Regions from separate parts of the Vreelandella indica genome, predicted to be linked through region 2. Evidence: predicted binding sites of a transcription regulator. Region 2 holds the regulator's gene; each other region holds the start of a gene.
What was found. The regulator FliA, encoded in region 2, starts transcription of late flagellar genes. The targets are predictions, from matches to a motif close to CTAAAGTTNNNNNNNNNNCNGCCGATA.

Region 1 (7,343 bases), on a different contig from region 2:
TGCGACAATTTGCGTTTGCGGTAGGCGGCGGGCGTTTCATAGGCGAGTGCTTGGAAAGCGTGCGTGAAGTGAGCCTGATCATAGTAGCCGCATTGCAACGCTATTTCCGCTAGGGAACGATTGCTCTCAAACAACTCATGGCGGGCAAGGTTAAGACGGGCATAAGCTACTAATTGGCCAGGGGTAACGCCCACTTCACGTTTTAATTTGCGTTCCAGAGTACGCCTAGTAAAACCGATAGTGGCGCCTAGCTGTTGGGGTGGAAGCTGTAATTCTCTGATGGCCTGAATGACCATGACGATCCGGCTGTTGAGAATCGGCATGCGTCTCAGTCGATGCAATAACCATGTTTCCAGAAGTCGCAAACCCTGCTTTTCGTCGAGCTGGTAAAGGCGTTCTACTATCGGCATCAGTTCCTGCAGCCCTAGTGGCTCAAGTTCATCTTCTAGATGGTGAAAGCCATCCGTGAAAGCTTCGAGTGGCAGGCCCAGCAGGCCGTGGGCGCCGGCAGCCTTGAAGCGAATGCCTAGGCTTGGGGTGGACGTGTCGAAGGTTTCGACCAGCGTGCGCCTGTTTAAGCAGAGCGTGATGATGGGGCGCGGGATGGTGAGCTTGATGCTTAGGCTGGCACCGGCATCTGGGTAGAGCTTCTCGGTTCGGGAGGTCTTAAGTTGCCCAGGTCCACCCATTGACCAGAGGCACTGTACCCAGGGGGCCAAGCGCTTGTCAGGCGGTCGATGCCGAAAATTTAGAAAGTGTGCGTTGCTTGGCAAAATAAGGTCGGTCATGGCGTCAGCCCGTGATAGGTCTCTTCACTATAGACGCCTGGTGATTCAACCAAGCAGCATTTAGGAACTTTTCCCGCCATAAGCTTGTGTGGGCGCTATTTCTTCACGCACACAAAAATCGCATTGCCCGAAACAGTATCCCACGGGGTGATGGTCTCGTAGTTATGCTCAAACACATGCACCTCAAAATAAGGCGTTAGTAGGGCGGTTAGTTCTATAAAGCTCACCGCCACCATGGGGTGTTCATCGTTCCATACTTGGGTGTTGCCGGCGCTGGTTTTTTCAATGCTGAGCCTTAACGACTGCCTTTCACCGTGCCCGCTGTAGTGCCACCCTGAGCGGAAGGTGAACGAATCCTCGCCCTGTTTCGCGGTGTGCTTAACGAATAGATCGTTATTGATGCGCTGTTTATCCACCCCATTAAAGTAGAACACACCGCCCGCTTTTAAAGCGCGGTGGGCGCTGGCGATGCAGGCGGTTAGCTTCTCAATACCATCGTTATAATGGATCGAGTATAAAAAGCAGGTGATTAAATCGAGAGGTTCGCTTACGTCGAACGTGCTCATATCTTGCAAGGTGAATTGGGCTTCTGGGCAGCGCGAGGCGGCGATATCCAGCATCGGCTGATTGATATCCAGCCCGCCGCTGGCGTAACCAAAATCAATAAAATGGCGCACGTGGGGGCCGGTGCCGCAGGCTAAATCCAGATGGGCGGTGCCGTCGTTACCGAAAAGCTGATGCAGCCGTCGAATGGCGTTGCTTTGTGCTTGGTAGTCGATATCTACGCACATCAAATCGTAGTAGCCGGAAAGGTCGGTATAGAGTGCGTTGACGGACATGGTCGCCTAAAGGTGAGAGCTGGATAGGTTGGGTGGCGCATAGTAAACGAGCAGGTGGGGTTTGAGAAGCGCGGACCACGACAGGTGAATCCCTTTCTATCATTAGTCGCCGCTAGGCGGGATTAGCGTTAAAGAAATCCCCCCAGCTTCCGATAATGACTTAAGACGCACGATTAACCCTGGCTGCCACAAGAGTTTGCTATGTCCAAAACAGTGACTTTTATCATTGCTACCGTGCTTCTCGTGCTAACCACGAACGCGTATTCACATACCGATGCGGCTGAAGCGGCAGCGCTGGCGTGGCTTGAAGCCATCGATAGCGGTGAGTATGAACAAGCGTGGGAGGCATCCTCAACGTTGCTGCAGGTGCCGCTCTCTTCCAATATGCTGGCCCGTACCATCAACGCTGCCCGGCGTGATTTTGGGGCGGTTGAGTCCAGGCGGCGGATACGTGTTATCCGTGAAACGTCCATGCCCGGCGCGCCTGTTGGTGATTATGCGGTGTTTACGTTCCAAACCCGTTTTGAAAATAAGCCTCAGATTACCGAAACTATCACGCCTCACCTAGAAGAGGGTGATTGGAAGGTAAGCGGCTATTACGTCAACTAACCAACTCCCAGCCAACCTCCTCGAACGTCCTTCCAGCCATCGCTGTTGCTTAGCATAACCTCCTGCGGTTAAGCGTTATTACGCTTAACCGCCCGCTATCATGTTGTTCATGACGAAGCTCACTGCGGGTGCTACGTTGAGTAGATACCCTTGAGCATATTGATAGCTGCTGGAGCGGATATGCACTCCCTTTCTCACAAATCGCACTGGCTGTGGCTGTTGGTGGCGGGATTGCTGATGGCGGCGCTGTCGCTCACGTGGCAGGCCAGGGCACAAACCTCGCCCAGCGCTTTAATCCTCAATATTGAAGGCGCTATCGGCCCTGCGACCAAGGATTATTTTGAGCGTGGTCTTCGTAAAGCCCGAGAGCAGGGCAGCGAAGTGGTGATTGTTGAGCTGGATACCCCTGGCGGATTGGTTGATACCACCCGCGATATGATTCGGGAAATGCTCAATTCAGACCTGCCGGTGGTGATGTATGTTTCCCCCAGTGGCGCGCGCGCAGCCAGTGCAGGTACCTATCTGCTTTACGGCAGCCACGTAGCGGCCATGGCGCCTTCTACCCATTTGGGCTCTGCGACACCGGTGCAAATGGGCGGCGGCGGTATGCCTGATAGCGATGCTGAAGAAGATCAAGATGCGTCTGATGCGCCGGCCCGTGAGGGCAGCGCCATGGAGCGCAAGGTCATGGAAGACGCGGTGAGCTTCATCCGCAGTTTGGCTGAGCGCCACGGCCGCAACGCCGACTGGGCGGAAGACGCAGTGCGCGATGCAGTGAATCTCACCGCCAACCAGGCATTAGAGCAAAACGTCATAGATGTGGTAGCGCGTGATAATGATGACCTGCTAGGGCAGATAGATGGCATGACAGTGGTCATGGAGCGGGGTGAATACACCTTAGCCACCGCCGATCTCGCCATTGAGCGCTTCGACCCGGATTGGCGTACCCAACTACTTTCGCTGATTACCAACCCCAATATCGCCTATTTTTTAATGATTCTGGGTTTTTACGGGCTGATATATGAGCTTGCCAGTCCCGGTAGCCTATTTCCAGGCACCATCGGAATCATTTGCCTGCTGTTGGCACTGTTTGCGTTCCAGGTGCTGCCGATTAACTACGCCGGGCTAGCGTTGATGGTGGTGGGATTGGCGCTAATGGTAGGTGAGACGCTACTGCCCAGCTTCGGGGTGCTGGGGGCAGGAGGCATCGTTGCCTTTGTGCTCGGCTCGGTCATGCTGATGGATGCCGAGTATCTGGCTATTTCATTGCCGCTTATCGTGGGTGTGGCGCTGGTGTCAGGAGGCTTGATGCTATGGACGCTGATGCGCTTTGCAACGCTTCATCACCGCCCGGTACATTCCGGCGCGGAGCAGCTGATTGGCGCAGATGCCATTGCCCTGGAGGATTTTGATACCCACGGCCACGTGCAATTGCACGGCGAGCGCTGGAACGCGGTGAGTAATGTTCCGGTTAAGCAGGGCGATCAGCTTACAGTGACACGCCTCGAAGGGTTGACGGTATACGTCACCCCCCACTAGGCCCTCAGTTGTCGTGCGTTATTCATGTGATAGTCCAGCAACTCGATGAGGTGACCCATGATTATTTCTTATTTGGTTCCAGTAGTGCTGGTGTTGATGCTGATTGCCGCCTCCATACGCATACTGCCGGAATATAAGCGTGGCGTGGTGTTCTTTCTTGGCCGGTTTCAGAAGGTCAAAGGGCCAGGGTTGGTCATTGTGATTCCTGCCATTCAGAAGATGGAGGTGGTGGATTTACGTGTGATTACCATGGACGTACCTGAGCAGGATGTCATTTCCCGGGATAACGTCACCGTTAAGGTCAACGCGGTGCTTTACTTCCGCGTTGTCGACCCTGAAAAGGCGATCATCCAAGTTGAGAATTTCACCCAGGCGACCAGCCAGTTGGCCCAGACCACGCTGCGTTCCGTGCTGGGCAAGCATGACCTGGATGAGATGCTTTCCGAGCGGGATAAACTCAACGACGATATCCAGGAAATCATTGATACCCAAACCGAAGCCTGGGGCATCAAAGTGGCCAATGTTGAAATCAAGCATGTGGATCTGGATGAGAGCATGATCCGCGCCATTGCACGTCAAGCCGAAGCGGAGCGCGAGCGTCGCGCCAAGGTGATACACGCCGAAGGGGAGCTTCAGGCGTCCAAAAAGCTGGTGGAAGCCGCCAACGTGATGCAGGAGAATTCCGCCGCGCTACAGCTTCGCTACCTGCAAACCATGAGTGACATGAGCAACAAAAACGCCTCGACGATTGTGTTCCCGCTACCCATGGACATCATGGAGGCCTTCAAAGATATGAAAGCCAAGCATACGGCAGCAACGTCTGGTAAGACGCAGGATGATGCTTAAGCCAATGCCAAACGCGCATTGCTAAGGTGGGGCTGGATATTTCAACCGCCGGTTAAGCAATCAGCCCCGCCAAAGCCTGCATTCCCAGCGCCACCACCAGCACCACTACACCCGCCACCAAGCTGGTTACTAGGGCTTGTTGTTTCCATAACATCAGTACTCGGCTGCCAAAGCGGTGGACGAGCCAGGCGAGGCCGAAGTAACGCAGGCCGCGGGCAATTAACGCCGCTAGCGCGAAGAGAAGAACCGGGTAGCCGGAAAGGCCTGCGGTAATCATAGCTACCTGAAAGGGAATGGGCAGAATGCCAATGGCTAAAATCGCGGCAAAACCATACTGATCGAAGAAGGTTTGGAACGACTGATAGCTCTGTTCCATGCCCATAAACTCAATAAACCAAGTACCTATCGACTGAAAAAGCAGCATGCCAACGCCATAGCCGACCAGCGAAGCAATTAAGCAACCTGCGGTAGTGACCGTCGCTAAAAGCCAGATACGTTGTTTATTGGCTGCCATCAGCGGGATCAGCACCAGCTCAAGCGGAATGGGCAGAATAATCGTTTCCAAAAAGGAGAGGGTGCCGAGTAACCACAGCATGTTCTTCGAGCCATTAATACGCTCAAACCACTGCTTGGTTCGCTTTGTTGTGTTGGCCATTAGGGAGTCGCTACATCTCTGGATTAATGCGGCGATAGATAGCCGCTAATAGGCTGTATAAGCCAAACGCGAAGAGTCCTATAGCGACAACGGCCAGTAACCATTGACCGTATGCTTGGCTGCGCAGTGTACTAAATACTTCAGCCGTACCGCCTGCCTGGTCGGGATTAAACTGATAAGCGGCAATCAGAAAGAAACTACCCACGATAACAAATACAATCCCGCGAATGACTAAGCCAAAACGGCAGATGGGATAAGCCCACTTTCGGGTTTGTGGTGGCATAGCGAAGTGCTTGTCAAATTTGGCCTTATAACCCTTGAAGGCATGGGAGATGCCGACACCAATCATGACCAAGCCAACGGCCCCTACCAGCCAACGGCCAAAAGGCTGCTGCATCAACCAGCCTGCCACGCCCTGTGAGCCACCGCCTGACCCCCCGGAGGAGCCCGTAAATTGGAAGATGAGCGTGGCGGCAAAAAAGGCCAATAGCGTATGGGTAATCGCACTCGCTAATAAACCCGCCCGAATAGCTAAGCCTTTAGCGCCGTTGCCGTGATGGTCGGCGTCTTTGACTGCTTGAATGGTGCGCCACATGGCGTAGCCAACCAAACCCACTGCGATGACACCTAATAGTATTTTTCCAAAGGGAGCGGTGAGGACTCTTTCTAATGCACCGCGGCTGCCTTCTGTTTGGCCACCTTGCCCAAAGGCTGCCAGCGCGGCAAGACCACCCACTAACACATAAACGATGCCGCGGGAGGCGTAGCCCATGCGGGCGAAAAGTGTAATCGCATCACGGTGATCGGGGTTTTTCATACTATTAGCCATGGTGTCCTCCTGACGAATGATGGCGTTGCGATATGTCCATATTTGGCCGCCTGCCTATACTGTGGGAGTGACTTACTATTGTCTAGCGTAGGAGACGCGGGCGAAGGTGCGTACTTTAATGTCCAAACACCGACCAGCCGGTGTGCTGTACAAACATTTCAAGCGCCTGGGTGCCTAGCAAGCTGTTGCCGTAGGGGTCTAACCCCGGTGACCAAACGGCAATGGCGCCGTGGCCTGGGGCGATGGCCAGTATGCCGCCGCCCACGCCACTTTTGCCGGGCAGGCCCACCCGAAAAGCGAATTCCCCTGAGGCGTCGTAGTGCCCACACATCATCATCAGTGAATTGATACGCCGTGCCCGCTGAGGGGCGACGACCCGAATATCGCTGGGTTTATTGACGCCATCCGAAGCCAGGAACAGGCCGGCATGAGCGAGCTGCTCACAGCTCATCGCAATAGCACACTGATGAAAGTAGGTGCCCAGGACCTTATCGACATCGTGGCGAAGATGACCAAACGCTTTCATAAAGTGCGCCAATGAAGCATTGCGGTCGCGGTGCGCCATCTCTGATGCAGCTACCGCATGGTCAAAGCAAATGCTGTCGTCATCGGCGATATAACGCACAAAGCTTAGAATCTCACCCAGCGTCTCTTTGGGTTCATGGCCCATCATGATCGCATCGACTACCGCAATGGCACCGGCGTTAATAAACGGGTTACGCGGTTTGCCGCTTTCGTGTTCAAGCTGCACGATAGAGTTGAAGGGGTCGCCCGAGGGTTCACGGCCCACTTTTGTCCAGAGTGAGTCGCCCATCTGGCCTAGCGCAATCGTCAGCGTAAAAACTTTGGAAATGCTTTGGATTGAGAAGGGGGTGGTCGCGCAGCCCGCCGAATATACCTGGCCATCGACGGTGGCGAGCGAAATGGCAAATTGTTGTGGGTCTACATGACCAAGTTCGGGAATATAGTCTGCGACCTTGCCACGTTCCTCTGCTTTCGCCATGGCTGCGGCAATGTCATCAATTAAGTCTTGCATGGGCTTAGTGTGCACTGTCAATGGAGGCGGGGCCTCACCCTAGCGGAAAACAGGAGAATTGTCTTTTTTGCATCACCGAAACAATAACGCTAAAACAGTGGGTGTTTGCCCACAACGCATTGAGCAAGATACGGGTCGGCAACGGGGCCTTGAGCGCTTAGGCTGCCATGATAAGCCCATAAGTAGCCTGAAACGAAACGGC
Region 2 (7,343 bases):
CCACACCATGGGCACGAAACAGCTTCATCCAGGTAGCCGCCTGTTCATGAAGTAGCTGCTGGGGATTTTTCGGCTCGCTGCGTGCTCCGGCACTCAGCACCAGACTGTCCTGAACGCGCTGCAGGTAGCGTGCTTCTTGACGCGCCCGCAGTAACAGCATGCGTTGCGTCGCCATTTGCACCAAGGTGCGCACAGCATCACGCACGGGCGGCTCCACCGAATGCGGGGTGGCTGAATGGCAAAACACTAACCCCCACAGGCCCGTGTCGCCCTGCATCGCCAGGCTGAGCGAGCCGCGCACTTCCATGCGCTTTAAATAGCGCTGTCTTTCTGGGGCCGGGGCGCGTAAAAAGCTGCCGCTTAGGTTGGCCGTTGGGCAGGGGGGCGCCAGCGTTTCGGGGGGTGCCTTAACATCTTCAATTAGCCGCACGGGATATTTTTCGTAGCTCTGCCGCAAGGCGGCGGGAAAGTCACTCGCAGGAAAGCGTTGACCTAGCAGCGAGGGCAACGCTTTGCCCGGGGCTTCCGCGACCATCAAACCATGCCAATCACTATCGAAATGACACACGGTAACGCGGTCATGGCCTGTCAGTTGCTGGATCGCCTTCACCAGGTAATCAAGCAGCTCCTCCTGATGGGTCGCTTCAGCCAAGTGCATCAGCCGCTCATTCACCGTACCCAGTAGACGGCGCTTACCCAGGGCTTTGAGTGGCTCGATCTCAACAATGACCTGCTCATCCACTCGGTACGCATGCAGCTGAAAACGTACATTGCTGTGCTTAGAACGCATAAACGTGAGGGGGCTTGGGAGCCGCTGGTGCCCCCGAAGCTCGCGGCGCACGCGCTGACTCAGGCGCTTGCCGAGCACACAGGCAAGGCTGAGCGGCCCATTTTCAGGGCGCTCAACACCGATCAAGCGGGTTAAATTAGTGCTAGCGGCTTGGATGCATCGGCTATCGGCATCTAATACCAGCAGGACACCAAACGACTGCAATAGTGGGTGGTACTGTTTCTTGGACACACAAGTGGCCTCGACAATCTATTCACCCTTCGAGCGGTTGCCTCAACAACAGCTCTACGCGCCGGTTGGCAGCTCGGCCATCCGCGGTTGCGTTTGGTTCCATGGGTTGGGTATCAGCATAGCCGACGGCCCGCATATGAGAAATATTGAACCCTTGGCGCTCTAAATGACGCACGACGGCAATAGCTCGCGCGGATGAAAGCTCCCAATTAGAGGGAAAGCGCGCTGTCGAAATGGGTACGCTATCGGTATGGCCTTCCACCGAAATCTGGCCGTCAAAACTGGCTAATACATCGATAAGGCTTTCCACCACGCCACGCCCCTGGGGTGTTAACACTGCTTGGCCACTGGCAAACAATAGGCTGTTATCAATCCGCAGTGTGACCCCTTCACGCCCTTGCGACACGCTCACACCAGGAATATTGAGCCCGGAAAACTGCGGCTGCAACCCTTGGTGGCTGGGCTGTATACCCGTGGCAAGTGACGCTAGCGGCAACGATGATACAGCGCTAGCTGAGCGCATGAAAGCCGTATCCGCCGCTTCACCACCCCCGGGCGGCGTGAGTGAAAGCAGGAGTACAAAGAGTGTGATGAGCAGCGTCAGCACATCAAGATAGCTGGTTAGCCACCCCTCTTCGCCCTCCCCAGGCGAGACCGGTATTTCCAGGGCGTGACGGGTATCACGGTCTAACATGATTGCTATCCCTTCGCCGCCGAACTAACCGAGGAGTCTGGTCTTGGTTTGACGCTGTTATCACGAATTTCATCGTGGTAATTAGCCACAAACGAGTTAAGGGTCTCTTCAATGAACGAGGGCAGACGGCGTTTAGTGATCAGTGAGATGCCTTCCAACACCATGTTCATGGTAATTAAGCGTTCTTCGGTCCGGCGCTCTAATTTCACTGCAATCGGCTTAAACACCAAGTTAGCGAGTAAAATACCGTAGAAGGTGGTCAGCAGTGCCACCGCCATGCGTGGGCCAATGACCTGCAGGTCGCCAGCATCCATGACTTCCAACATGTTCACCAGTCCCACCAGTGTGCCGATCATGCCAAACGCAGGCGCATAGGTAGCCATGGTGCGAAATATTTGTGCTTCGGCATGTTCACGCGCTTTCAGGCGGGCAATACGCCAGCGCAGCATGTCAAAAATTTCATCCTCTTTGGTGTTGGCGATCACCAGTTGAATGCCAGTGCGTAAAAACGGATTGCGGGTATGCTCTAGCTCGCGCTCAACCGCCCGCACGTCGCCTTTAAACCATAGCCGTGACATATCGACCAGTTCCCGGATATCGTCACGCATATAGGTGTTTTCGCGCCGGAATACTAGCCCCACCAACCGCACCACACGGAGGACTTCTCTCAGCGGATAGCTGATAAAGGTAGCCGCCAACGTACCGGTCACCACAATGGCCAGACCCGGCAAATTGATAAAGCTGGAAGGGGACTCTGCGGTCAAAAACAGTACACTGACCAGCAGCAATATGCTGGCAAATATGCCTATCAGCGTCGAAGGATTCATCCACGGCTCCTTGCCGGTCACAAGTGAGTAAAAAAGAGGTGTTATGCCGAGTCGTGTAAACGCGCACGTAAACGGCTGACGGCCTGGCTGTGTAATTGAGAAACGCGCGATTCCGTTACGCCCAACACAGCCCCTACTTCCTTGAGGTTGAGTTCTTCCTGGTAATACAGTGCCATGAGCAATTTTTCACGCTCTGGCAGTGCGTCAATCGCATCAATCAGCGTTTGCCGCTGCTGGCCATCAAGCAGCTGCTCGAACGGTGAGTTGTTCAGTTCATTACTGACCGGCTCGCCGCCATCGGCCACCAACTCTTCAAACGGCAGCAGTTGGCCACTGTTGGTGTCATTGAGGAGCTGCTGATATTCACTCAACGGCATTTCAAGATGGTGGGCAATTTCGTTCTCTTCCGGTGCTCGCCCCAGCTGTTGTTCTAACTGGCGAACGGCATTGTCTACTGCTCGCGCTGAACGACGTACACTGCGGGGCAGCCAATCGCGGGTGCGTAATTCATCCATCATCGCACCGCGAATTCGTTGGCTGGCAAACGTCGCAAAGGTCGCACCTTGGGTAGCATCAAAGCGACCGAGCGCTTCCAGCAGCCCTACCATCCCTGCTTGAATAAGGTCATCGAGCTCAATGCTGGCTGGTAAGCGGACCTGAAGCGTCAAGGCCTGACGTCGTACCAGTGGCATATATTGCGTCAACAGCTCACTCTGTTTGATCCTACCTTGTGCTGTGTACATCCTTTCGCCTCGCGGCTATACAGCCTTCACTGATAGTTCACAATCATTTGCAGCCCCTGCACTCGAACCGGCCGTTGGCCTGGGCGTAAGGCGAAACGAAAATGCAATGGCGCACCTGCCATTCGCCCTGCCAATGCGGTCGTGGACCCGCGCATGCCGGTTAACGCAACGCACTGCTCAGGATGGCACAACCAAGCGTTTAACAGCGCACCGGGAGGATGGCTGAACTGCCACTGAATACGCTCAAGCTGCTTTGTTCGAAGATTCGCCGCGGCGGGCGGAGAAGCGTTTTGACTAGCGCTTGCCCGATCACTCATCGCCACCATCAGCCCAGGGAGTTGGGTGCTCCAACTGCCGGTAGCGGCCTGGGCACTCGTCGTTAGTCCTGTCAGCAGTAGCGCAATCAGCGGCAGTGCCCCTCTTACCGGCCAGCTTAGCATGCTTGGTCACCTTGGCGGAGTATGCTCATCGTGCAAGTACCAGTAGTTCCATATTTAAGTAGTATTCGGCGGCACCACGCAAGTTGTCGAGCAATCCTTGGCGCGGCAAATGCGGTTCATGAAGCGCTAGCAAACGACGCGGCCCACCGCGTTCCTGTAGTTGGCGCAAGGTGCTGTACATGGCAGCAAAGGCATCGGCATCGCTATTGATCCATAGTGCCCAACGGCTGTATTGAGCATGTAACTGAGCAAGGTCAGCCGTGTCTGCCGCCACGACACGCACATCCCAGTCTTCAGGGTCACCGGCCCAGCTTCGACCTAACGTGGACCACTGCCCCAGACGTGCTTTGACTTTGTTTACCTGAGAGGCACCGCTACCGGGCAGCCCAACCACTATAAGCGGAATTTTGGGTCTGGGTGGCGCTGTCGCCTCAGGCGCTTCTGCTGCTGCAGCCGTAGGCGTTAATAACGATGGGCTCTGTTCTGGTTCTGGCACATGCTCGGCCGCCGCGACATCAACCGCCGCCCCTTCAGCCTGCTGCTGGCGCTGCAGGTTTGCCCACTTACGCAGCCCTGAGGCTTGATCTTGATCGCTCACGTCACACCCTCTCGGCTCACACTGCCCATTTGGCGAATCGCATCGCGGGCCATAAACGCGTAAACCAGCGCATCAAGCATGCCAGTATCGCGACGCCGACGGCTCGTGCCTAATAAATTGAGCAGGTCGCCGCGCAGCGTCTGCGCCTCTTCATCATCGGCAACATCAAGATGCCCGGCGACGGATGCCACGCCGCTGGCCATGAGTAGGCGCACTTCGGCATTAACATCGCCGCTGTCGGCCTCTTTTAACTGCTGCCAAGCGCGGCGTGTTAATGCCGCTAAGCCATCGCTTTGAAGTTGTGTTAACAGTAGCGAGAGCACCTCGGCTCCCAGCCGAGCAGGGGTAAGCCAGTAGCGGCGCGCTACCACTTTGGCGCTTTCCGGATCACGCACTTCACCGTACCAAGCAAGCAGGGCATAACCCGTCGCATCCTCTACTTCGGCGTAGGCGGTCCACAGCTGCACGGATTGACCACGAAAACGAACGCCCACTTGGTGCGTCAGCACGCTGTCATTAAACAGCTGTCGAATGGACTGGCGCTCGTGGTGAAAGCGTACCCGATGACTAGGGGATACTTGGCTGACCCAGGTCAAATGCTCGGCTTCCAGCCACGCCAACGCATCGGGCTCGGGTAAGCGCGGCAATAAATGCACCGCGACGCCGCTTGATTCCGTCAGCGCGGCTAAGCGCGGCTGCCACCCAGCAGCATGGCGATGCTGTAACCAGGGTAGCGCCAGCCAAGCGCCCTCTGTGTCCAGGCCAATATCGGGCATTGCCCAGTCGCAGCCGCGCTCATTCCGCCGAGCTGACCACGCCATACCCAACGTCGTATTCACGGCGGGATAGTGGACGAGCAATGCGTCCAAACGCTCTTCCTGCAGTCGGCTTGGGAGTGACGCTAAATCCCAGATCGCTTCTAATTCCGTAAATCCCGTCACGCGTTGGCGCAGCCGCGCCAGTAGCGACGACAAGCGGCGCCCTTGCCCGAGCACATCCCGCGACCAGCGCGGCATTCCCATTGGGGCATCAGCATTTTGTGTCTGCTCGCGCTGCGGTGTTGCCGTGCTTAGCGCTTGATCCACGAGTGCTTCAGGGGAAGCAATGGCCATATCTTCAGGCACCTGCTGACCATTTGAACCAAACAGCACGCGCATCCCGTGGCGCATGACAATGTCGAGCACCGGCGCTAGGCGCCCTGCTTCATCCTGTTTAGTAATAATACAGTCGTCTAGCTCTGCCCCCGCAGCACGGGCAGCCTGGCGATAACGCAGCACGACCTCTTCGAGGGTTTCCGGCTGGCTGGCGGCATTGAGCAACAGCACCAGACGCACGCGCGAGCGCCCCCCTTGCAGGTGGGCAATCTGCTCAATCACCCGCTGGTCACGCTGGCTCATGCCGACGGTATCGATAATCACCCACTGTTTGCCCTGCAAGCGGCCCAGCAAATCATCAATCGGTTGCTCGGCATCCAGTGCGTACATGGGCGTGTCCAGCAAACGCGCATAGATGCGTAGCTGCTCATGGGCTCCGATCCGGAAACTGTCCGTCGTCACCAGCGCCACCGGGCGGGTACCATGCCGCATCACAAAACGGGCGGCTAGCTTCGCCGTGGTGGTGGTTTTCCCCACCCCCGTCGGCCCTACTAAGGCGACAATACCGGTTTGATCGAAAAAGCTTGCTTCATCACTCAATACACAGAGCCGTGCCATTAACTGTTGACGCAGCCACTGCAACGGCGCGTCGCTATCACCACTTAACGCCGCTAACGGTTCAGGTAACCCCGCCAGCAGCTCATCGGCGAGCTCACTGCCAAAGCCGACATTCCAAAGTAGTTGGCGCAGCCGCGCGACCGTCCCCGTTGGCGCTGCCTGGGGGGGGGTGGCGGCAGTGGTTGGCTGGCTGTTTGCCAGCAGTGCACGCATATCCTGCATTTCCTGTAGCAAGCGTTCACTCACTGCCTGCATGGGGTCTTGCACTGGCTGGGCTGGAGCTACCGGTGTTTGGGGAGCAGTCAGTTCGGGAGGAGTAGATTCGGGCGAGGGCTCGAAGTGGTCAATGGCTTCATCTGCCATCGCCAATATTTCAACGCCCCCTTCGGTACGCCGGTTAGCAACTATCAGGGCATCTTCGCCGAGCGCCTCGCGCACTTGGCGCATCACATCACGACTGTTGGCTCCCACGAAACGTCTAACGCTCATGACTTACCCTTTGCCTGTACTGGAAATGAATGACGTTAGCCTACCACGGCATGCGATTATCAACGCCCGCCTACCAGCGTGGTCACTCTTAATGTGCGGTCATCGGGGATCTCAGCCTGGGACAGCACCGACATATGGCGCAAGCGACGGCGTAAAAAGCGCGATAGCACTGCTCGCAACGAGTGCTGCACCACCAGCACCGGCGGCTCGCCTGAACTTTCATGCCGCTCCAAGGCCTGTTGCGCCTGGGTCATTAGGGTCTCTGCCAATCCGGGCTCCATCGCACCGTTCCCGTTCATGGCCTGCACCAGTACCTGTTCCAACTGGGCATCCAGCCCCAGGACATTAAGCGTCTCCTGCCCGGCAAACCACTGTTGGACAATTGCACGCCCGAGGGAGACGCGTACCAGTGCCGTCAGCTCGTTAGGATCTTTTTGCTGCGCGGCATACTCTGCCAACGTATCGAGTATCGTCCGCATGTCGCGAATCGAGACATCTTCATCAAGCAGATTTTGCAAAATGCGCTGTAGTACCGTCAATGAAATGGCTTTAGGAATGACCTCTTCGACCAGCGCCTTTTGATCCTCGCCCATTTTATCCAGTAGCTTCTGCACCTCCTGACGGCCCAGCATCTCAGGCGAATGACGGTGCAGTAGATGGTTCAAGTGAGTCGCGATCACCGTGCTGGCATCCACCACGGTGTAGCCGTAGACCTGAGCATGTTCACGCTGATTGCTGTCGATCCAGACAGCGGGCAAACCAAAGGCCGGGTCTTGGGTGGGAGTGCCCTGCAACTCACCAGACACCTGCCCAGGATTG
Region 3 (7,343 bases), on a different contig from region 2:
GCTGGAAACGTTTTATTTTTTGTACGTACTTCGCGTTATTACCCAGCCGAACGATATGCCATCATAGTGGCCACGCTTTCAGATAAGCACAGGATTGTTAATGAACACGACCCCGCTGGCCTATCAGCTTTCCGGCCATATTACGGCTGAAGCTCCGCTCAACGTCAGCTACTTCGGGATGGACGAACGGCTGCCCCGCACTCCCCACGGCCAAGTGTTTCTTAACGGCGGCACGTTACGAGGGCCGCTGCGTAAAGCAGGCCTGAATATGCTAATACGCGAACTTGCCAGCCTTAAAGACCAGCCGTTAGACCTCGTTTTCAATCGAGCGCAAATGTATATGCTGGGCGAAGGCATTGATGTCTCGCGAGATGTTAATAACGAAGCGATGGGGCGCAATTACGACCCACGTGCGGAAGCGTTTTTGCGTCAAACGAACCCCTTCATGAGCCTATTTGGCCGCTGGAAGCTGGCAGGCTATTTAGAAGTAGGCCCACTGCTCACCAGTACGAGCAACCTTATAACGGCAGGTCAAGGGGTGCGTCATGATCAATTTGAGCATGATCCACGCTTGGTGACCTACTTGAGCGCTGACGAGCAAGCGGCGTTGATGGACCAAATGCGAAGTACCCAAGAAAGCATGGCGGAAATTGAAGAGGTGCGAGAACAAATTCGCCTCATCAAAGTCGACGCGCGTAAAACTGATGATGTGGCGGCTAGGCAAGCCTTTGCAAAGCAGACCCGAGAACTGGAAGCCCAAGAGAAAGCGATCCGCAAACAGCGTGAAGGTTCTGAAGAATCGATTAAGCACCCGTTGCCAGGTTATGAAGCTATTGCGCCGGGTAGCCAGCTGCAAAGCCGCTTAAAACTCATAGAGGGGACGCCGGAAATACTGGGTCTCTTGCTGCATTGCCTTGCTGAATTTTCTCACCATCCCCGCCTAGGGGGCCACTTAGCTAATGGTTTCGGAGCCATTAGCGCTGAGTGGCAAGTAATGCAGCGTTCGCCGGGTGAGCGTCAAGCAGAGGCGATAGGCATGGTGAGGATAGACGACATGGGAATGACATTAGAAGGGGAGCCATTGGAACAGGCGTGGCAGGCCTTTAAAGTGACGCTGCCTAGCTACGACTTCACTCTATTCAGCCGCCAAGAAGCCCGTCAACGTTGGAAACAGCGCTAGCCATGGCAGTGCCATCGCAAGGGGGCGACCCAGCTTTAATGCAGCCCTTTAAGCTCATCCTACAATTACATACGCCGCTGATACTGCCACGAGTAGTGCCGCGTTTAGACACCTTATTACACGAAGCGGCTTGCCGCCGCGCCTTAGACTGGGGACACCCCCCTTCGCTGCCGCTTACTTATGACCATGAGCAGGGCGCTTTTCGCGCCTCGCAGCTGATCTTTGGGGTAACGCCGCAGTTTGGTCTGGAGGCGCATGAGGTAGGCATGGTGGCCCACCTATATAAGCTGCCTTTATTAGCGGCGCGCAACGTGCGGGCACCGCTGCGCTTTGATGGTGGTGATTGGGCACCGAAACTCACCCTCCACAAAGGGCGGCTATGCCCGTACTTAATATTTTATGCAGAGGGTGATCCAAGCGCCTGTACTGACCTGTTGAGTGAGATACCACATATCGGCATTGCTTATGCACGTGGGCAGGGGGCGGTCAGTATTATGAGCACCGTTCCAGATCATGAAGAACGGTGGCGGCAACGTAGCTGGCGTGTACCCGAAATGCATACCGGTATGCCTTATACACCCCTGACAGACTGCCTACGCCTGACGCCAGCGGGCAGCGATGAGCCGGTTTATCGGCCACCGCGCATTCTGCGTGAGGTAATGCAATGACAGTATACGGCGCTGCACCTGCCCCAGTGCGGCCTCAGCACATGGGCTACCAACTTCTTTACCAAGCTACGAGCGCGTTAAGGCGTGGGAGCTTTGCAGCAACGCTGACGCCTACCACTCTCAACTGCGCATGTTGTGATCGAAGATGGGCAGAGGTCGAAGCACCTTTTAAAGCCGTTGAATACCACTATGGTAAGTGTGGTGAGGCAGAATACGTCTGTTTAACCTGCTACACCCCGCGCATACCCAGCCAGGACATACTCGGCTTAGAACGCATGAATGTTACAGGGAAGACCCAAACCCCTATTTACGGCAAGTTGGGCATGCTGGTGGGGTCGGGCGGCATTATTACGCCAGAAGCAGAGCTATACCTGACCCTGCCGCCCAAATTGTTTGAAAAATACCGAGATGGCGAGTGGGGCCAGCAAGGACGCTTAAGCATTGAAAAGCCTTTTGTGCGCTTGATAAGTCTATTAATACAGGGGACGCTTGACCCGATTGAAGACGGCTTTGTTTACATCGAAAACTGGGGGCGTAAAGTGGATGGCCTAATGCGCCAACTGATGCCCACCACATCGCTGCATGAACTCTGGTGTAACAGTGAGAACGGTGCCAGCGTATTGGACTTACACGCGATAATCACCACAGCCCAAGTGATGCGTGATCAGGGGTTGGACAGCCAAGCAGGCCGCTTTGCTTTCTGGAAACCGATTCTTGATGCAGCCAAAGGGCAGCGTGATGACAAAGCGTTTGCCCAGTGGTTGGAGAACGTGCCAGACCCCGCCGCGCTTTTGCAGGCGATTCCAACAGATCCCTACGACCGCTTAAGACTACCTGCCGTATTGGGATGGGTAATGCCACACTTGGACAAGTTGTTGCCTTACTGCCAAACAAAGATCCAGTCTTCACCAGCTACGTTTTTATCAGCTCAGTCATCAACACAACCGCCGGTGGCATCCAAGCCATCGAATGAAGGCGCGCAAGTTGAGCCTGAACAGGGCAACCTGTTTTAACCCGAAAGACGAGAGGGGATAAATCCCACGCTATGCAGGTGCATTACTACGAAGCCAGCGCGCTATGCCACCCTGGGAACACGTCAGGGCACCCAGTCACACTCGATGATTACCACTGCACTGCGTGGCACCTCTTTTCAGGTGATACCCACTCCCCCCAGCGCGAGCGACCGTTTATTTTTCGTGCCCAGTGGTTAACCCAAGAGCAACACTTGTTTAGCGTGCGCTCAGCGCGTGATTTCCCCCATGCAGAAAAGCGTGTACTGACGCTTAACGAAGGAACCACGCTGCAGCTGGAGTGGCACTGGGTGCCTACCGTCGCCACGCGGTTATCGTCCAGCGGCGAAAGGCTGCCCCGTAGCCAGCATATACCGGCACCGCGTGAACGGTGGGCTAGTCTTATTATTGAGCGTATGCAGCGCCAAGGGTGGGCAATAAATGTTGGTAGCGTTAGCTTTTATCCACTGGGGCGTTGGCCTCAGCAGCATAAAATATCGGTGCAACACCCGGTGGTAAGGGTTTGCGCTGAAGCAACCGTCATTGACACGCCACTGGCGGCCACCGCATGGTTTCAAGGGGTGTCTCGCCTACGTACTTACGGCATGGGCATGCTTTGCCCCTGTTAGGTTGTCGCTCACAATTATTGCTATCATTACGCCGTTCCGCCTCAGCGGAAGTGTTTGCAATGAATTGCAGACTTCGATGGAACGTTTGAACCTCTCGCCTTTGCGGGAATTCCCTTTGCGGAAACAGTGCCCCAGTTTTGCTGGGGCATTCGCTCTCCTACCTAGATAATGCCCCTATGCACCCGGTACTCCATTACCTCAGCGACATACTGCCTAAACGCCCAGGCTTTCAGCGTAACCCGGTGCAAATTGCGTATGCCGAAGCCCTTTTGGATGGCCTAGCTCAGAAAGGAAAGCTGCACTTTGTAGAGGGTGATACCGGGATCGGGAAGTCACTCGCTTACCAGTTAGCCCTGGCCGATTGGGTTGCCAAAGGCAAGCTAATGGGCGGTAAGCAGGCAGCGCGCCGAGCATTGATCTCTACCCATTCCAGGGCATTGCAGCGGCAGCTGCTCCAGCCAGATAACCTCGCGATCGTGCGTGACTACTTAACACATGCCCAGTTGCCGCAACTTAGTTTTGCGCTGCGCATGGGCCGGGATAATTACCTGAATCCCGAACGGTTAGCGCTACTTTTGGGTGTGCCGAGTTTAGATGCCGCAGCGGAAAGCACTCGATTACCCGACACGCACCGCCGTTTAGCGCGTTGGGGGCTGAAAAGCGATGGCTGCCTGCTTGATCTGGATGCTGCGCTGTTACCTGATGGCTGGCAGTTAGCCGATATTGCCCTGCGGCCCAACGACCCCTTATCGGAAAATCTAGAGGCACAACAGCAGGCCGCCCAACAAAGCGATGTGCTCATTATTAATCACGCACTGTTAGCGGTAGACCTGGTTACCCAAGGGAAAATCACTCATGCAGAAGCGCCCTATGTATTATTACTGGATGAAGCGGAGCACTACCCGGAAATCGCTGAAGAACTGCTAAGTGACCGCGTATCGCTGCAATCCACCACTTATCTACTTAATCAGCTAAAGCAGCATCGCGTGGCTAAACAGTGGCAAACCTTGCTGGATAACATGACCGACCGTGGGCGGGCGGGACGCGCCCACAGTTTAACGCCTTACCAAGGCGAGGCTCTGCAAAGCGCTGTGAAAGCGTTATTAAAACTGCGCTTGCGCGAGCCAAGCCATACGCCAGCACTATGGCAGGAGTGGCAGCATTTACGCCAGAGCGTGGAGAGCATTGCCCTTCGCTTACGCGAAGCTAGCCGCTACTTAGTGTTGGATTATTCCCCGGTGCGTGGATTGCCAGGGGTGGTTGCCCACGCCCCTAGCGCCGCTTCTAGTTTAAAAGCCGGTGCTAATAATCGGGTCACGTTGATGACCTCCGCGACGCTGTCAGACTTGAACCATGCGCCAGGCGAAATACCGCATTTTCGCTATATGCGTAGCCGCTTACAGCTGCCGGTCACTCATCCACGCAGCGGACTACAGCGTAGCTTTCAGGCCCAGCAGTTTGGCACCTTACGGTTTCGTTTACCGCGTTGGTTGCCACATCCGCTGTTGCAACAAGCGGATGACCGTTACCAGCTTGCCCCACAGTATTGCCAGCAGGTGCTTCCTTATCTAACTGACCAGCCAGGGCGCACCTTGGTGCTATGCGCTAGTTATGCAGATGTCGCCGCGCTAGTGGCTGCAGGGCCGGCTGCTCATTCACACAGGCTGGTTGCCCACTATGCAGGTACAGGGTTAAACGAGCTGGTTGCCCGCCTAGAAAACGATTCGATTTTGCTCACCCCCGCCGGGTGGGAGGGGTTATCGCCAAACCGTGAAGGGAACCAAGCGTACTGGCAGCATGTGGTGGTATTGCGTAATCCCCGCCCGATGGTCAGCCAAGTGGAACAGCACCTTGTCGAGCAGATGTTAATAAACCGCAATGTCAGTCACTCGGAAGCCACCCATATTGCTAAGGGCACGCTTATGCGTAAAAGCACCGTGCGTACGCTACATAAGCTGCGTCAAGGGCTGGGGCGGGCGATTCGTCATCCAGATGATGATGTTTTGATAACCTTATTGGAACCGCGCATCCCCCGCCCTTCCGGTGCGCCTGCCTGCCAAGGGGTGTACACACAACAGGTGTTACTAGGTGCCATACCCGCACGTTTTTATTCAGCTTACCAACTAGCTGAGGAACCTAGTGGGCAAGAAGCTGCTGCTGCTCCAACCACCGCTCAAGCACTCGCCGCACTTTTATAAGCTTCTGTAAACGGCTAATTTCGGAGCGCACTCGTCACAATATACTGCCTGCAACACACGCAGGTATGCTCAAAATAGTCAGCAGCCACTTCATCTTTACTAATTTTTACATTATTTTTTGGTGGTAAAGCTAAAGATTCTCCTCGCGGTGCCGTTAATCAATATAACGGCACAAACAGTGGCCGAAAGCAGGCCTCAGGGCCAGTGTCCAAAGCAAGGAGAATCACACCATGTCAGTGATCAATACCAACATCACATCAATGATCGGCCAGCAAAACCTGAGCAAGTCCCAAAACGACTTAACCACAAGCATGGAAAGGCTGTCCTCTGGCCTGCGTATCAACAGTGCCAAGGATGATGCGGCCGGTCAGGCCATCGCCAACCGCATGTCTTCACAGATCACCGGTCTGTCGACTGCACAGCGTAACGCTAACGATGGTATCTCGGTTGCCCAGACGGCTGAAGGTGCCTTGAATCAAGTTAACGATAACTTACAGCGTGTGCGTGAGCTATCTGTACAGGCGCAAAATGGCACCAACTCTCAGAATGACTTGACCTCCATTCAAAATGAAATTGATCAGCGTCTTAATGAGATTAACCGTATTTCTGAGCAGACTGATTTCAACGGGACTAAAGTCCTACAACAAGATGGAGCTCTAAAAATTCAGGTAGGGGCCAACGACAACGAAACAATTAGTATTGATTTACAAAAAATCGATGCTACATCACTTGGCCTAAACAACTTCACCGTTAGCGGTGATAAAGCCGCCGATCTGCAAACATTGATGAGCGACTTCGGCGCTTCGGGTAATTCAGATTACACTGTAAATGTCGCTGATAATAATGGTGCAGCCCCGGCTACTGCTGTTAAAGTTGATCTTCTAAGTGGAAAAGTCACTGACGCCGCTGACGCCCAGCTATATGTAAGTCAAACAACTGGGGCAATTACCGATCAAGGTGCTAACGTAGCTGCAACTGATGCAGGCGTTACCGCCGATGTCGCAGATGCTTTCGGTGTTGCGCTTACTACTTCCGCTCAGGGCGATAGTGCTACAGTAGGTGGCGTTTCCTGGACCCGCGATACAGCTGCGACAGCAACCGACGGTAATGGTACTTACTCGGCGACCATCGAGGGTCAGGAGGTGACAGTGACCTTGTCAGGCGCCACTGGTGGTACAGGCGGTACCTTGACTGTAGACTCAGGCTCTCTGAACCTTGATGCCAGTACCCTTGTTACTGGTAGCACTTTCGGCGCCGGCACCAATTTCACTACCTATGGCACCAATGAAGATGCTCGTCAAACTGATCTGGAGAGCGCAGGCGCTACCTACGACGGTGCTTCTATAGAAGTTGACGGCAATGCCTATAGTGTTGATACCGGTGGCCAAGTCACTGCTGATGCGGCCTACAACCTTGATGGTGTTGCTGGAGATGACATTGCCGCAGGCGATGTCGTTTACATCAAAGATGCAGGGCAGGCTAGCCAAGGGCTCATCTCCCAGACCGATGCAGTAGAAGCATCGCGTAATCCGATGGACAAACTTGATTCAGCTCTAAGTATGGTGGACACTCTGCGCTCTGACCTTGGTGCCATTCAGAACCGTTTCGAGTCTGCCATCACTAACCTGCAGACCAACGAAACTAACCTGTCTTCTGCT

Region 1: V8L71_RS14125 (DUF4019 domain-containing protein) is a predicted target of FliA. The motif match lies at 1,756-1,782, and genes of this name have one in related genera.
Region 3: V8L71_RS05245 (flagellin N-terminal helical domain-containing protein) is a predicted target of FliA. The motif match lies at 5,816-5,842, and genes of this name have one in related genera.

The regions. Positions count from the first base shown of each region.
Region 1 is NZ_JBANSO010000020.1:2,521-9,863, forward strand. Features, by position in the region: gene V8L71_RS14115 (helix-turn-helix domain-containing protein) at 1-788, opposite strand, end outside; gene V8L71_RS14120 (class I SAM-dependent DNA methyltransferase) at 884-1,627, opposite strand; gene V8L71_RS14125 (DUF4019 domain-containing protein) at 1,829-2,236, shown strand; gene V8L71_RS14130 (NfeD family protein) at 2,417-3,775, shown strand; gene V8L71_RS14135 (slipin family protein) at 3,833-4,621, shown strand; gene V8L71_RS14140 (YqaA family protein) at 4,674-5,276, opposite strand; gene V8L71_RS14145 (DUF1206 domain-containing protein) at 5,287-6,105, opposite strand; gene V8L71_RS14150 (glutaminase) at 6,221-7,141, opposite strand.
Region 2 is NZ_JBANSO010000004.1:138,373-145,715, forward strand. Features, by position in the region: gene V8L71_RS04190 (sensor domain-containing diguanylate cyclase) at 1-1,021, opposite strand, end outside; gene V8L71_RS04195 (OmpA/MotB family protein) at 1,044-1,715, opposite strand; gene V8L71_RS04200 (motility protein A) at 1,721-2,542, opposite strand; gene V8L71_RS04205 (RNA polymerase sigma factor FliA) at 2,584-3,285, opposite strand; gene V8L71_RS04210 (flagellar protein FlhE) at 3,312-3,725, opposite strand; gene V8L71_RS04215 (hypothetical protein) at 3,751-4,323, opposite strand; gene flhF (flagellar biosynthesis GTPase FlhF) at 4,320-6,524, opposite strand; gene flhA (flagellar biosynthesis protein FlhA) at 6,584-7,343, opposite strand, start outside.
Region 3 is NZ_JBANSO010000005.1:165,105-172,447, reverse strand. Features, by position in the region: gene V8L71_RS05270 (hypothetical protein) at 101-1,180, shown strand; gene V8L71_RS05265 (hypothetical protein) at 1,183-1,848, shown strand; gene V8L71_RS05260 (hypothetical protein) at 2,124-2,861, shown strand; gene V8L71_RS05255 (hypothetical protein) at 2,894-3,487, shown strand; gene V8L71_RS05250 (helicase C-terminal domain-containing protein) at 3,664-5,685, shown strand; gene V8L71_RS05245 (flagellin N-terminal helical domain-containing protein) at 5,916-7,343, shown strand, end outside.